DNA from 4 places in the Shinella sp. GW821-FHT11G07 genome. Region 3 is predicted to be linked to each of the others. Evidence: riboswitches for the same ligand, from Rfam matches in the RefSeq annotation. Region 3 holds a riboswitch; each other region holds the start of a gene.
The links. A riboswitch is a leader RNA that binds a small molecule or an ion and turns the genes downstream of it on or off. The one in region 3 is predicted to bind cobalamin.
Positions count from the first base shown of each region.

Region 1: it holds a riboswitch for cobalamin, as region 3 does, so the genes downstream of both, AC1RT2_RS04510 (CbtB domain-containing protein) here and AC1RT2_RS24295 (TonB-dependent receptor plug domain-containing protein) in region 3, are expected to answer to the same signal.
Region 2: it holds a riboswitch for cobalamin, as region 3 does, so the genes downstream of both, AC1RT2_RS00370 (ABC transporter substrate-binding protein) here and AC1RT2_RS24295 (TonB-dependent receptor plug domain-containing protein) in region 3, are expected to answer to the same signal.
Region 4: it holds a riboswitch for cobalamin, as region 3 does, so the genes downstream of both, metE (5-methyltetrahydropteroyltriglutamate--homocysteine S-methyltransferase) here and AC1RT2_RS24295 (TonB-dependent receptor plug domain-containing protein) in region 3, are expected to answer to the same signal.

Region 1 is NZ_JBXARJ010000002.1:207,262-209,456, forward strand. It holds gene AC1RT2_RS04505 (peptidoglycan-binding domain-containing protein) at 1-777, shown strand, start outside; cobalamin riboswitch at 857-1,222, shown strand; gene AC1RT2_RS04510 (CbtB domain-containing protein) at 1,270-1,446, shown strand; gene AC1RT2_RS04515 (CbtA family protein) at 1,459-2,195, shown strand, end outside.
Region 2 is NZ_JBXARJ010000001.1:70,993-73,187, reverse strand. It holds gene AC1RT2_RS00375 (MurR/RpiR family transcriptional regulator) at 1-392, shown strand, start outside; cobalamin riboswitch at 427-658, shown strand; gene AC1RT2_RS00370 (ABC transporter substrate-binding protein) at 878-1,885, shown strand; gene AC1RT2_RS00365 (FecCD family ABC transporter permease) at 1,885-2,195, shown strand, end outside.
Region 3 is NZ_JBXARJ010000014.1:71,393-73,587, forward strand. It holds gene AC1RT2_RS24295 (TonB-dependent receptor plug domain-containing protein) at 1-1,441, opposite strand, end outside; cobalamin riboswitch at 1,602-1,805, opposite strand; gene AC1RT2_RS24300 (helix-turn-helix domain-containing protein) at 2,026-2,195, opposite strand, start outside.
Region 4 is NZ_JBXARJ010000007.1:161,027-163,221, forward strand. It holds gene AC1RT2_RS15465 (aromatic ring-hydroxylating oxygenase subunit alpha) at 1-564, shown strand, start outside; cobalamin riboswitch at 616-820, shown strand; gene metE (5-methyltetrahydropteroyltriglutamate--homocysteine S-methyltransferase) at 906-2,195, shown strand, end outside.

The DNA.
Region 1 (2,195 bases), on a different contig from region 3:
ACGGAAGCGGCCCGCCTTGCCGACGAGGCGGAAAAGCGCGCCGAAGAGGCGGCGACGGCAAAGAAGCAGGCTGAAGCCGATGACGCGGCAGCCGCAGCCCGTAAAAATGAAGCGCAGGGTGCCGAGACGAAGGACCGGGGCCTTGCCGTGGAACAGGCCGATGCGGCGAAGCGCGAGGAGGAAACCTTCCGGAAAGCCGTGCTCGACGGTTCGGCAGATGCTTTCCGCGACTATCTCAGGGCATATCCGAATGGTCGGTTCCTCGCGGATGCCCGCGAACGGCTGTCGACGCTCGCCGATGCCGCGCGTCAGCAAACACAGGAAACCAAGCCGAAGCAGGAGACGGCGACCGCGGAAACCGAGCGCAAGGTTGTCGAGGACCCGGTCATTGACCCCCGCGAAGCCTATATGCAGCGCTCGACCCGTGTGCAGGCGCAGCGCTGGCTGAGCGTTCTGGGCTTCAACACCTATGGCGCGGACGGCGTGTTCGGCCCGCGTACCCGCTCGGCGATCGCGTCATGGCAGGGCTCGTCCGGTTATCGCGCTGACGGCTACCTGTCGCGTGCGCAGTTCCGTGAACTCCGGCAGGCCGCGCAATATGCTCAGGCTCGCCAGAATCGCCAGCGTCAATATCAGCAGCGCCAGTACCAGCAACGTCAGTATCAGCAGGACTATGACGTGCTGGAAGGTCCGGTCGATGGCTACTATGAGCGCTACAACGGCGACGACGGCTATTACAACAATGGCGGCGGCATGGTGATCATTCCCGGCTATTGAGATTGCGACGACCGAACGGCGGTTTCAGCACAGGTCATGCCGCTGCCGGTCGATTGACTTCACGGGACGGGAAGCATAATCATCCGCAGTATTGGATGGTTCCCGGATCCGGAAACGGATCGGGGAGTAAATGGGAATGTGACGCGGCGGACCCAAATAGGGCGCTGCAATCACGGCCGACCCCGCGACTGTAGAGTGGCGAGGAACGTTCATCCGGTGGGGAGGATTGGTGTGGGTCATGGGGCATGGTGCTCCGGGCTGCACCGAGAAAACCAGCCGGAAAAGCCACTGGGTGGCATTGCGATAAGCCAAGGCTCGGACGCCTCTTTTTCTACGAATCGTCCACCTTTCGCGATGCTGATGCCCGGGAAGGTGAGAGCGGTCCGCAGGCGTGAAAACGCCGGACGCCATGAGCCAGGAGACCTGCCAGCCGATGAGGGCATATCGCTCGACCTGGGGAGGGGCTTCCCCAACGCCTGCACGGAGGTTGTCATGGCTGTTTCCGCTACGTCTACTGTTACCCTTTCCGCAAACGATCGCCTTGTCGCCGGCGCGCTTGCGCTGCTGCTCGGTGCCTTCCTTGTTTTCAGCGCCGGCCTCGCAAATTCGGCCGTGCTGCACGATACGGCGCACGACACCCGTCACTCCTACGGCTTTCCCTGCCACTAAGGAGTTTTTGACATGATCGTTCGTTATCTCCTGGCCGCCCTGGTGGCCGGGCTGTTCTCTGGTGTGCTGATGACGGCCGCCCAGGAGGCGCGAGTCGTGCCGCTCATTCTTCACGCAGAAGAATTCGAAGGCGGCGGAGAAGAAACCGCACCGACGACCGACGGCACGACACCCGCCACGACGCAGGAGCATTCCTCGCTCGGTGCCGTGATTCTGGACGTCGCATCGTATCTGTCGCCGGTTTCCGTCGCCTATGCCCATGAGGGCGAAGAGCACGAGGAAGGTGGCATCATGTTCGGCATGAGCCGTTTCTCCGGCACGCTTTTGGCCAACCTCGTCACCGGCACCGGCTTTGCGCTTCTGCTGGCGGGTTTCAGCCTGGTTTCCGGACACCCGATCACCGTCGCGAATGGTGCGCTCTGGGGTGCCGCCGGCTGGCTTGCCGTGCATATGCTGCCGGCCATCGGCCTGCCGCCGGAACTTCCGGGTTTCCCGGCTGCTGATCTTACCCAGCGCCAGATATGGTGGGTTGCGACCGTCCTGCTCTCGGCCGGGGGACTGTACCTCCTGTTCCTGAAGCAAGGTATCGTGGCCAAGGTCGCTGGCATCGTGTTGATTGCGGCGCCGCAGGTTTACGGCGCGCCGCAGCCGAGCGACATTTCCAGCAACGTTCCGGCCGTTCTCGGTGCGGAGTTCGCGGTTGCGGCACTTGCCACGACGCTGTTCTTCTGGATCGTGCTCGGTCTCGC
Region 2 (2,195 bases), on a different contig from region 3:
TTTCCTATACCCGCTCGCGCGTCCAGTTCGTCGATGGCGTCAACGGCACCTATGCCGAAGTGCTCGACGGTTCCGTCGAGGGGCGGCTGCTCTTCCTGCACGACGTGCGCCGCTTCGCCGCCAAGGCGCGACCGCTGGCGCTGGAGGCGCGGCGTGCCGGCGTCAAGGTCGTGCTGCTCACCGATGAATTCTGCCCCTGGGGGCCGGAGGTCTCCGACATCTGCCTCGTCGTACCCGGCTCCCATGGTCCGCTGTGGGATGGTGCCGCCACCATGACGGCCGTCATGGACCTCATGCTCAGCAACATCATCGTCGTGATGGGCGAGGCGGTGAGTGAACGCGTCGATACGCTGACCCGCCTGCAGGATGTCTTCGGGGATTTCGAGACCTGACGGCTATCGCGCCTTGACGCTGCCGAGTGGCGCGGACTAAGGATGGGCCGACGGTTCCCTGACGGATGACTCCCAGGGGATTAATAGGGAACACGGTGCGGACGACCCAACAGGGACCCATTCCGTGGCTGCCCCCGCAACTGTAGGCGGATTGCCGCCTGTCCTCGGACGCGTTTATGCGTCATGCCACTGCGGTTTTCCGCGGGAAGGCAGACAGGCAGCAGATATCCGTGAGCCAGGAGACCTGCCGTCATAGCAACAATCCAAGTCACGGGCGGGGATGCCCGGAACGGAGACGCCATGACGATTTTCGCTGCCACCCCTGGCAGATATCTACTCGCTTTCTCCCGACCGCAATCGATCCGCTCCTGTTGGTGCGTCGGCTAGGCTTCTGCCTGCCGCCGTGTCCCTCCGCGCCTTTTGCGCAGTCCTTCATTCGGGAGAAACCCATGACCATCTTTGCCGCGGCCTCACGTGCCGCCCCTCTGCTTTCGTTCGTTGCCGGCACGGCAGCTTTTGTTCTCTCCTCGGGTGCGGTCCACGCCGCCGAAACCCAGTATCCGCTGACGTTCGAGAATTGCGGCCGTCCGGTCACCTTCGAGAAGGCGCCGGAGCGTGCCGTCTCACTCGGCCAGAGTTCGACCGAAATCCTCTACCTGCTCGGCGTCGGCGACCGCATGGTCGGCACCGCGGTCTGGATCGGCCCGGTTCTGACCGGTTACGAGGAGGCCAATGCCAAGGTCGAGCGCCTTGCCGACAATGATCCGAGCTTCGAGAGCGTCGTCGCCAAGAAGCCGGACCTCGTGACGGCGCAGTTCCAGTGGCATGTCGGCCCGGAAGGCATCGTCGCGACGCCGGAACAGTTCGAGGAATTGAAGATCCCCGTCTACACCTCGCCAGCCGATTGCATCGGCAAAGACAATACCGGTGGCGGAGACGGTGTGCGCAAGACGGTCTTCACCATGGACCTTATCTACAAGGAAATCAGCGAACTGGCGCAGATTTTCAATGTACAGGATCAGGGCGAGAAGGTGATCGCCGAGCTCAAGGCCCGCGAGGCCGCGGCCCGCAAGAAGATCGCCTCTGCCGACGGCAAGCTGTCCGCCGTCTTCTGGTTCTCCAGCGCCGAACTCGACATCGACCCCTATGTCGCCGGCCGCAACGGCGCGCCGGGCTACATCCTGTCCGCGCTCGGCATCAAGAACGTCATCGAGAGCGACGAGGAATGGCCGACCGTCGGCTGGGAAACCGTTGCCAAGGCCGATCCGACGATCATCGTCGCCGGCAAGATGGAACGCCGCCGCTTCCCGGCCGATGACGTCGCCGTCAAGCACAAGTTCCTGAAGGAAGATCCGGTCGCCAGCCTGATGCCGGCGGTCAAGAACGGCTATGTGGTCGACATGGACGCCCAGGCGATGAACCCGACGATCCGCACCATCGAGGGCATCGAAGTGCTCGCCGACGCGGTCGAAAAGGCTGGCCTCGCCAAGTGATGGCAGATCGCCCCCTCTTGCTCCGGACGGGCGCCGCTTTCGCGGCGCTCGTGCTCCTGCTTGCCGCACTCGGTGTGGGCGCGGCGGTTGGCGAGACGGCAATCCCGCTCGATGTCGTGGCCAAGACGGTGGCGAACCGTCTTTGGCAGGCGGGTTATGCGCTGGAGCCGATCGACGAGGGCATCATCTGGAACTACCGACTGAGCCGCGCCGTGGTCGCCGCCTGCTGCGGCTCGGCATTGGCGCTTTCCGGCGTGATCCTGCAATCGCTACTGCGCAATGCGCTGGCCGATCCTTATATTCTCGGCAT
Region 3 (2,195 bases):
CCGTAGCGATCTCGTTTTCGAGATTCTGGTTGAAATAGGTGACGTCGACGACTAGGCCGCCATCGAAGAAGCTTTTCTCCACGCCGATATCCCAGCCGAAGCTTTCCTCCGGCTTCAGGTTCGGGTTGCCCTTGAACGTGCCGGGGATATAGCCGAACTGCTCGTAGAAGGTCGGGTTGGTCACGGCCGTGCCGATGGAGGCATGCAGCCGTGTTTCCGCGTCGGGTATCTGCCAGGCGGCGCTCACCGTCCAGGTCGCGGCATCCGAGAAGGCGTTGTTCCAGTCCTGTCGCGCGCCGGCATTGAGATAGAGCTGGTCGAAGAACTCGCCGCGATACTCACCGATCAGCGAATGGGCGTTGCGGCTGAAGGTTTCGGTAAGATGCGAGGGCGAGAAGGTCTCGCGCTGCCATTCGTAGCCGGCGGTCAGCTGGTGGACCTGGTTGTCCAGGTCGTCGTAGCGGTAGGAGGCCTGGTAGGTCGCGTTGTAGCGGTTGCCATCGTTCCAGCTGTCGCCGAAGTCCTCGGAGTGGTTGAAGCGATAGATGTCGTTGCCGGAAAAGCGCGCCTTCTGCGTTAGCGCGCCGTCACGCGCGGTGTTGGTGAGGCCGATCGAGCCGAAGAACTCGCGGCTTTTCGTATAATCGTCCGCATCATAGGTCATCGCGGTGTCGTAGTTCTGCGGATCCAGATCGCTGCGGCGGTTGACGTAGCGCAGCGTACCATCCACCACCGTATCGGGCGACAGGTCCACCGTGAACTTGCCGTTCAGCGTGCCGTTGCGGTCGCCGTCGTCTTCCTTCCCCATGTCGGAAATGTTGAAACCTTCCGAACGGCGCAGGACGCCGGCGAGCGAATAGTCGAAATTTTCGCCGCCGCCGCGGGTGGAGAGCGCGCCCATCACCGTGCCATCCGCACCGACTTCTGTACGGGCCGTCGATTTGGTCGAATTGCGCTCGCCCTTTTTAGTGATGATGTTGATGACGCCGGACATGGCGTTGGCGCCCCAGAAAGTGCTCTGCGGGCCGCGCAGGATCTCGATGCGATCGATATCGTCGGCAAGCAGGCTGCCGAAGTCGAATTCGCCCTGGCCATTGTCATTGACCTCGACGCCGTCGATGACGACAAGCACTTGATTGCCTTCCGCGCCGCGCACGCGCACCTGCGTCAGGCCACTGTAGGACCCTGTCCGCGATACGGCAAAACCCGGCACGAACCGAAGCGCATCTGCCACGTAGCGAACCTGGTTCTTCTCGATCTCTTTGCCAGTGATGACGGTGACGGCACGGCCGGACTTCCTTAGTTCCACCGAGGTGAGACCGTCAGTAATCACGATCTCGTCGAGCATGGTCGGCGTTTCGGCTACCGGCTGATCCTGCGCCAGGACGGGCTGACACAATACGATCGCAAGCAGGGAAGCCCCCGCCAGATAGTTCTTCATATTTCCCCCACGGCAGGCTGATCCCTGCACGGTTACCAACCGCGGGCGAGTGAGGATTTCCGGAGAGCTGGCGCTTCCCTAAACCGTCCACCGACGCGGCGACATCTTCGACAATGTCACCACTACGACCGGCCGCGCCCGGACACTCCCCGTATCCTGGCATGGGTGACCGGGACAGGCAGGTCTCCTGACTTCCGCGTCATCGCTTGTCCCGCCTTCCCACGCATTCGCGCAGTGGCATCATGAGGCAAGCTCGGCGGTTACAGTTGCGGGGGCAGTCACGGTCTCGGCCCCTGATGGGTAATCCTCACCGTGTTCCCTTTTCATCCGTCGTACTGACGGAACCTGTTCCGTAATCAACATATATTGACGGTTGTGAGCCGGGGTCAAGGGATGAAGGATCCTACCCACAGGCCGATTTGGATTCAATGAATGGCGCCTGCTTGGCAATGTGATTTTGGGCGATGTTTCAGCCCTGCGGGTCGGGTGCGGTCATGTCTGCGACCTGTTGGTGCGGCACCATAGGCCGCTGGCCCCGATGTTGTTCGTCTGAATCGATCCGCCGCGCTGCCGGTCGGATATTTTTAAACCGGAGTTCGAGACTGGGAGTATCGCTTGCCGGTGCTTCCGGGCGGGTGGCCGAAATGTTTGTGATAGGCTGTGCAGAAGTTGCTGGCATGGTTGTAGCCGGTGAAATGGGCTGCCTGCGCGACCGTCCAGTCTTGTCCCTCCAGCCCTGCCCGCGCCGTTTCCA
Region 4 (2,195 bases), on a different contig from region 3:
CAGCCGCTGCATATGATCGAGGCGTTGAATGAAGCGATGGAGGCGCGCACCTGCGCACTCGGCATCGAAGTCGGCTCGGGCAACCACTGGCAGACGTCGCGCGAAGGCCGCGAGGCGATCCATGCCTTCCGCTATGCGCTTTATGACGGCGTGCAGAGCGGCAGCGAGGACGGCAAGGCCGTTGCGCCGCTGATGGGCCGCTTTTCCGATTTCGACGGCGGCGTCACCTCTATCCATCTCGGCGGCACGACTTTTCTTGTCTGTTATCCCGACCACGGCATGATCTACCGCTTCATCCCGAAGACGGCGGGGACGTGCGAGATGGAACTGATCTGGCTCGTCGACGGCAAAGCGGAGGAGGGCAGGGATTACGATCTCGAAAAGCTCACCTGGCTGTGGAAGGTCACGACGGCGGAAGACAAGACGATCATCGAGCACACGGCGCGCGGTGTGCAGTCGCACTATTTCGTGCCCGGGCCGATCGCGCCAATGGAGCAGAACGAGCTTCGCTATATCGACTGGTATCTCGAAGAGATCAGTCGCCCGGACGGCGTGGGCGCATAAGAAAAAGATATAAAGATATCTTTATATCATTGACGAATGACTCCGGACAGACGATGATCCCGCCATCGAGGTTCTTCGGGTTCCGATCCGAAGCTAAGAGGGAATCCGGTGCGACCTTCGGGTCCATGCCGGAGCTGCCCCCGCAACTGTAAGCGGCGAGTTTCGTCCACCATGTCACTGAGGAAGACGCCTCGGGAAGACGGACGCAAGCGCTGACCCGCCCCCGATAGATAACGTCCACGGGCGGGGTGTCCCGGTGTGCCGCTTTTGCGACCGGCCACCTGTGCGCCGCCGTCGTCGATGCGTCATTCCTCCCTGCCCATAACCTACGGGGTAGGAAAATGACCATCAGAACTGCAAATCTCGGTTTTCCCAGGATTGGAAGACATCGCGAGCTGAAATTCGCGCTCGAAGCCTATTGGTCCGGCAAGGCGGACCGCACGTCGCTGCTCGACGTCGGAAAGACGCTGAGGGCGGAAAACTGGAAGCTCCAGCAGGAGAAGGGGATCGACGCGATCCCGTCCAACGATTTCTCCTTCTATGACCACGTTCTCGATACCGCCGTCATGGTGGGTGCCATTCCGCCGGCCTACGGCTGGACCGGCGGGCCTGTCGACCTCGACATCTATTTCGCCATGGCGCGCGGTGCGACCGGCGGCGAGCATGCCGCCTGCGGCCACGCCCATCACGGGCAGGGCGTGCCGGCGCTCGAAATGACGAAATGGTTCGACACGAACTACCACTACATGGTGCCGGAATTTTCCGCCGACCTAGCCTTCGCGCTGACGGAGAACCGGCCGCTGCAAAGCTTCCTGGAGGCGAAGGCGCTCGGTATCCACACCCGTCCCGCCCTCCTCGGCCCGGTCACTTTCCTGAAGCTCGGCAAGACGCGGGATGGGTCGGATGCCCTCGACCTGCTCGACCGTCTTCTGCCGGTCTATGGCCGTATTCTTGCGGAACTCGCCGAGGCGGGGGCGGACTGGGTGCAAATCGACGAGCCGTGCCTTGTGCTCGACCTTTCCGACAAGGAGCGCGATGGCCTGAAGCGAGCCTATGCGGCCCTGTCGAAGGCCGCGCCCGGTCTCCGCATCCTGCTGGCCGGTTACTTCGGGCGTCTTGGCGAAAACCTTGGCACAGCGGTCAGCCTTCCCGTCGCCGGCCTGCATGTCGATCTGGTGCGCGCACCGCAGGAACTGGAAACGATCGCCGAAACGGCACCGGGGACGCTGCATCTCTCGCTCGGTGTCATCGACGGCCGCAATGTCTGGCGGGCGGATCTGGCGTCGCTGGCGCAGCGGCTCGTGCCGATCATTGCGCGCCGCGGAGTGGGCAACATCGAGATCGCGCCGTCCTGCTCGCTGCTGCACGTGCCGATCGATACCGCGCTTGAAACGGCACTCGACGACGAGCTTCGTTCCTGGCTCGCCTTCGCCACGCAGAAGCTTGAGGAACTCGCGTTGCTCGGCCGTCATGCCGAAGCCGGTGCCGTCGAGCAAGGCGGTGCCGTCGCTGCCCGCCTGACCTCGGTGCGCGTGCACGACCCGCTCGTCCAGGGCCGATTGAAGGCGCTGGAGGGTGCGGCGCAGACGCGCAACCTGCCGTTTGGCGGGCGCCAGGCGATCCAGCGCCGG